DNA from 2 places in the Clostridium beijerinckii genome. Region 2 is predicted to be linked to the other one. Evidence: predicted binding sites of a transcription regulator. Region 2 holds the regulator's gene; the other holds the start of a gene.
The links. Region 2 encodes CtsR, which represses protease genes until heat stress. Its sites were predicted from a motif close to AAGGTCAANNAAGGTCAAAT; they were not measured.
Positions count from the first base shown of each region.

Region 1 (3,441 bases), 570 kb from region 2:
CAGAAAAGTTAAAAAATTACAAATTATAAGTAAGTGGGTGAGATATTTGGAAATACTATCTACTGGCGAAAAGATAAAAAGAGCTAGGGTATTTAAAGGTATAACATTAAAAGAACTATGTGGAAATAAGATTTCAATTGCCAAGATGAGCTGTATAGAAAATGGTAAGATTAAGGCGGATACTGAATTATTAAATTATATAGCTGAGAAGATAGAAATAGATGTAGATTATTTAATAGAAGACGTATATGAACAAATTTCAAATAATCTAAATATAATAAAGAGGAACGTATCTTCCGATACTGATTCTGAAAGTAAGTTGAAAGATAACCTAAGCTATGCACTAAAATATAAATATTATGATTTAGCTTTTGAATTAATACACATACTATTCTCGTATTATGTAGAAGAAAATAAGGTTGAAAATATTCAGCTTATAGTTTCTCAATATTATGATTTATATCAAAGAAATAATACGGAAGAAAATACAGCTATCTACTTTAAAGATATGGCACGTTATTTATCTCAAAATGGTGAATATATTGAGGCTATTTCTTACTACAGCAAGCTTAGAGAAATGTTTAGATTGAAAGAAGATGGATTTGATAGTTCAGAGTACTGTTTAATAGGTTACAATGAGGCTCTGTGTTATCAGAATTTAAGAAAATCTGAAGAAGCATATAGCATTTTATCAGAAATCATAGGATATGTTGATGACCTTAAAACAGATGAAAGTAAGGGAAAAATATATCATATATATGCTACAGTATGCATTAAGCTTAAAAAAGATTATGTTGATGAATATAAAAAGAAAGCATTTCAATATCAAAAATATAATCCTATTTCTCTGGCAGCATCCCATGGAAATTATGGAAAGTATTATTTTGAAGTAGAAGAAAAGGAAAAGGCAATCTCTGAAATAGAAGCTGGAATAAAAATATTTCCACAAGATAATGTAGGAAAATATGTGGAGTTTTTGAATTATTGTACAAGAATATTAATTGATAATTCAGAGTATGAGATAGCTTATAGGATTACAGAAGAATCATTAAATTTAGCTATTATGACTGACAATATAAAGTTAATTGAGAAGTCATATTATTTTAAAGGTATAATTCTTCAAAAAATGGACAAACATTTGGAAGCTGAAAAATATATGAATCTATCATTAGATTCGTTGTTTAAGTTTGGTACCAGAGAAGAAAGAAGAAATAGATATGTAGATATGGGTAAGCTTTATTATAAGCTTGGACTTACAGCGGATTCGCTAAAATACTTTAATCTTGCATTAGCTGTTGATAAAAAAATCTAATTTCTCGTAAATATATAGGGAAGGGCGATATTTTGTTAATTCGATTATAATGGATTAACAAAATATCGCCACTTCTATTTTTTATATTCACAATTAAGCCTTTAAGATCAGTAATGATATATTTAAGCTATTAAATTCATATGGATATTATTGTTACTAATTTTTTGAACAAGAGTCAATGAAGTAATCTAATAAATCATCTATATTAATAACTCCTACAATTTTTCCGTCTTCAATAACAGGCATTGTTATAATATCATTTTCTCTTAGACGCTTAGCTACAGTGAGTAGATCTTCGTCAGATTGCGCAGAGATAACTGATTTTGACATAACCCACTCAACTGGACAGCTAACATAATGTCCTGGATGTATCATGAATCTATATATATCAGCTTTTACTATCATTCCTACTACAATTTCTTTATCATCTACTACTGGCATTCCATTAATATTAAGTTTGTCCATAAAATCTAAAGCTTTATCTATAGTATCGTTTACATTAATTGTATGGAAATTTGGTTTAATGATAGAACTTATTTTCATAACATCACCTCTTTTAAAAAAGTTTAATATCGTTAAGCTGTAAAATAACAAGCTAATAATATTTATATTACTATTTTACTATAAAACAACAAAATTTAAAATAAATCTTTAGATGATAAAAAAATTTAAAAAAAGGCTGAATAAACTTTGACTTTCTTTGACCTATGTATTATTATATAAGTAAAGAGGAATTATTTAGGTATAGTGATAAAGTAGTTTTAATAATAATTTCGAAATTTAACATAGAGATCTAGGAGGAATAAGTATGAATATTGATAAAATGACGTTGAGAGTTCAACAAGCATTGAATGATGCCAATGTTACAGCTGTTAAATTTAATCATCAGCAAATAGATTTAATTCATCTTTTTTCAGCTCTTGTAGAGCAGGAGGACGGGTTAGTCCCTAATATTCTTACTAAAATGGGTGTATCAGTAAAGAATCTAAAAGCTTCAGTAAATAAAGAATTAGATGCAATGCCAAAGGTTTTAGGAGAAGGAGTTGGCAATGTATATATAACTAGAAAAGTAGAGGAAGTGTTAATTAAAGCTGAAGAATTTTCGAAACAGTTTGAAGATTCATATGTTAGTGTTGAACATTTAATGCTTGCTATTATAGAAATAGATAACAATCAAGTTTCTAAAATATTAAAGCAATATAATATAACCAAGGATAATTTCTTAAAAGTTCTTTCTGAAGTTAGAGGAAGTCAAAGAGTTGAAACGCAAGATCCAGAAGGGACATATGATGCATTAGCAAAGTATGGAACTAATTTAGTTGACCTTGCTAAAAAGCATAAGTTAGATCCTGTTATAGGAAGAGATGAAGAAATAAGAAGGACAATAAGAATTTTATCAAGGAGAACCAAGAATAATCCAGTCTTAATAGGTGAACCTGGTGTTGGTAAAACAGCGATTATTGAAGGATTAGCTGAAAGAATAGTTAGAGGAGATGTTCCAGAAGGCCTTAAGGATAAAATTATATTTGCCTTGGATATGGGATCTTTGATTGCCGGAGCTAAGTATAGAGGTGAATTTGAAGAAAGATTAAAAGCAGTATTAAAAGAAGTTCAAAGCAGTGAGGGTAGAATATTACTATTCATAGATGAAATTCATACAATAGTTGGAGCAGGTAAGACTGATGGAGCAATGGATGCTGGTAATTTGATTAAGCCATTATTAGCAAGAGGAGAGCTGCATTGTATAGGTGCAACAACTTTTGATGAATATAGAAAATATATTGAGAAAGATAAAGCTTTAGAAAGAAGATTTCAACCAGTAATTATAGATGAACCTACAGTGGAGGATACAATTGCAATACTAAGAGGATTAAAAGAAAGGTTTGAAATCCATCATGGGATTAGAATTCATGATTCAGCTATAGTAGCTGCTGCAAAGCTTTCTGATCGATATATTCAAGATAGATATATGCCTGATAAGGCAATTGATTTAATTGATGAAGCTGGAGCTATGATAAGATCTGAGATAGATTCCCTTCCAACAGAACTTGATGTTATAAGAAGAAAAATATTTAAGTTAGAAATAGAAAAAGAAGCTCTATCAAAAGAGAAGGATGAGGGCTCAAAAA
Region 1 covers NZ_CP144906.1:730,662-734,102, forward strand. Annotated here, with positions in the region: gene PZA12_RS03560 (tetratricopeptide repeat protein) at 1-29, shown strand, start outside; gene PZA12_RS03565 (transcriptional regulator) at 47-1,312, shown strand; gene PZA12_RS03570 (CBS domain-containing protein) at 1,469-1,855, opposite strand; gene clpB (ATP-dependent chaperone ClpB) at 2,121-3,441, shown strand, end outside.
Region 1: a site for CtsR is predicted at 2,001-2,020, ahead of clpB (ATP-dependent chaperone ClpB). Genes of this name have one in related genera too.

Region 2 (3,441 bases):
TTTAAATAATTTTGAAGGGATGAATTAGTAATTAGAATAAATAGTTTATCTAACTTACCCTTATCAATATTTATAATTGATAATTCCGCTCCTAATCTAACATTTGATAATAGTTCAATAGACTCTTTAAAATCCAAAATCATTGCATATTTCAGTATTCCATATGCTCTATATATCTTATCCTCTAATTCATGTCTACATTTACTAAGTAATATTTCTCGGAATTTATTTTCCTCTATTATTATGCTCCAAACTGCTTCTTTTAATTTATTTATAATATTCTCCTCTGTCAAACCTAATGACACTTTATTAAATATTCTGTATAAATTTCCAAAAACTTTTGTACCATCTAAATGGACTCCTTTTATAGCAATCCCTAGCTTACCAAGTTTTTTGGATATATTACTAATTTCTTCACTCATACTAAGAGCTGGCAAATGTAATACTACTGATGCCTTCATTCCTGTTCCGATATTCTCTGGTGATGCTGTTAAATAACCTAATGTTTCATCAAAGGCATAGTCAAAATTTTCTTCTATCTTATCATCAATAACTGTTGCTCTCTCAAAAATTTCTTCTAATTTCAATCCGTCACTTACACATTGAAGATTTATATGATCTTTTTCATTTATCATAATGCTAAGATCTTCTTCTTTATTCAATATAAATGAGCCCTTATCAGAATTTTTCAAAAGTTCTTTGCTAATTAGATCCCTTTCTAAATATTGTTTACTAAATTCCTCTTTTGTATTCCAAATCTCATATAACGTAATTTCTTCATTATCTAATTCGTTCCTAAGAACGTTATATACTTCTTTACCATTTTCTCTACCCTTAATATAGTTTAGTTTATTAGGAAAAGGTAAATTACTAAAGTTTCTAGCTAACAACACTTTGCTACTTAATACTGCTCCAAGTCTTTCATTATCATCTTCCCAGCTATTCATCACAATTGCCCTCCTTTCTATTTATAATCTCCTTAGTGTTACTTTCTAATATATATAATTCTAGTTTTTTAATTTCATCTCTTACTATTGCTGCTCTCTCATATTCCTCGGCTACTATCAATTTTTGCATCTCTTCTTTTAAATCCTTAAGATTTTTTCTTTGAACCAATTCCTTTCCCTTAACCTTAGGAATCTTACCAATATGTTTAGTTCCAACTTGTAAGCTCTTTATCCTTGGCTCAAGTACAATATTAAATTCTTTATAACAATCAGCACATCCCAATCTTCCTGATTTCTTAAATTCCTGATAAGTTAACCCACAATTTGGACAAATAATTTCTTTTACTTTATTGCTATCTATATTTGATTTACCATTATCTACATTAGATAATATTTCTGTAAGTATGCCTTGAAATGGAACATTTATATTTTGCATTATTGGACTGAAGAACGGAATATTAGCTATATCTTTTGCACAATTTTCACACAACCAAATTTCCTGTTTCTGACCATTCATCACTGTAATTAAATTTATCTTTGCTTCATTTTTTTTACATTTTTCACATAACATATATATCCCCACCTTTAAGATAAAATTATCATAATCATAGCTTTTAAAATATCAGCTCTTACTTTATTTTTATTATCTACTGAAGTTAAACTTCTATCATTTATTGCTATCTTCATTATTTCACATTCTCTTTCTTCAATAACTCCAGATTCTAATAAGTGATTAAGCAATGCGTTTGCATTATGATATGTTATTGTTTCTCCTATGCTTTGGTTAATTAGCTCTTCCCTTCTATTGGAGTTATCCTCATCCAACTGCTTGATCGCTATATGACCTCCGCCGCCTCTCTTGCTCTCAATTAAATATCCTCTTTCATAGGTAAATCGAGTTGTTAATACATAGTTTATTTGGGACGGCGCGCATCTAAACTGATCTGCTAACTCATTTCTTTGTATAAAAATCACATTATCTCTATTCTCATTAAACATTTGTTTTATAAACTCTTCTATTATATCTGAAAGTCTTGCCATAACATCACCTGCTTAAACCTTTATTTAATTATTTGTTTTTGACTTACTTTGACTTTATAATATTATACTATACTTCTTTTACTTTTTGAAGTATCAATATAAATTTATGATTATTTATAATACTGTATGTTAATAATATCTAATATATTTCAATTTATGGAGGTTTTATATGCAAATTATTTGGTATGGACATTCTTGTTTCCTTATGAAAACATCCATTGGTAAAAGAATTCTAATTGATCCGTTTAGCAACAATTTAGGTTATGATAATAATTTCCCTAAATCTGATTTAATTACCATTAGTCATAACCATTTTGATAGTTCATATATTAATGATATAAATAATACAACCAAGATTATTAATGAGAGCGGAAACTTTAACTTAAGCTTCCTTAACATAGAAGGACTTGACTCCTTTCATGATAAGTGCAATGGACTAAAAAGAGGCTCAAATATTATTTATATATTTAAGGATGATAAACTTTCTATATGCCATTTAGGACATTTAGGCCATATACCTTGTTCATTGATTTTAGAAAAGCTTAAAAATATTGATATTTTACTTATCCCTATTGGTGGACATTTCACTCTGGACGGTTTTGAGTCTGCGAAACTTTGTAACCTTATTTCCCCAAAATACATAGTTCCTATGCATTATAAAACTAATACAACATCTTTATACTTAGACGACCCTAAGAATTTTATAATATCTATGAAGAGCATAAAAAAAATAAATTCTAATATATTAGATACTTCTGACTTGGATATAAATTCTAACCTTAAGTCTGAATGTATCTTGTTAACACCTCCATATAAATAGTGAAAATAACTATTTCAACTATTTTTTAAATAAAAAAAAAGACCGCCTAAAGACGATCTCTCTTTTATTACTCTTGGTTTGGAGCTCCCACTGGGCAAACATTAGCACAGTTTCCGCAATCGATACAAGTATCTGCATCAATAACGAATTGAGTATCTCCTTGAGTTATAGCACTAACTGGACATTCTCCAGCGCATGCTCCACAGCTAACACATGAATCATTAATAACAAATGCCATCTAGAACACCTCCTAATAAATTGTGGTAATTAACCTCTTACATTTTAACACGTATTCGTATGTTTTAAAAGTGTTTTGTATTCTAGACTTCTTATTTTTTAATATTGTTGTATTATTTACGATTACAAAACAACATATCCTAAATCCTCTATGGAATTTATAATCCTTTCGAGTTTTAAAAAGATATCATTATATATTACTGTTATCTCCCTTTTTGCAAGCGAAATTTCAGTAGCTATTACCCCCGAATTCTTAACAACTGTATCTTGAATTATCTTGGCATCGTCATTAGACTCCATATTACAAATCTTAATAACAGATTTCATAGAAATTCCTCCTATTTTTCATTAATAAGATTTTTTATTAATGTTTTATCTTCTTCTGACTCAACAATC
Region 2 covers NZ_CP144906.1:156,749-160,189, reverse strand. Annotated here, with positions in the region: gene PZA12_RS00770 (protein arginine kinase) at 1-947, opposite strand, end outside; gene PZA12_RS00765 (UvrB/UvrC motif-containing protein) at 940-1,518, opposite strand; gene PZA12_RS00760 (CtsR family transcriptional regulator) at 1,533-1,988, opposite strand; gene PZA12_RS00755 (MBL fold metallo-hydrolase) at 2,158-2,808, shown strand; gene PZA12_RS00750 (DUF362 domain-containing protein) at 2,876-3,046, opposite strand; gene PZA12_RS00745 (heavy-metal-associated domain-containing protein) at 3,169-3,372, opposite strand; gene PZA12_RS00740 (PSP1 domain-containing protein) at 3,384-3,441, opposite strand, start outside.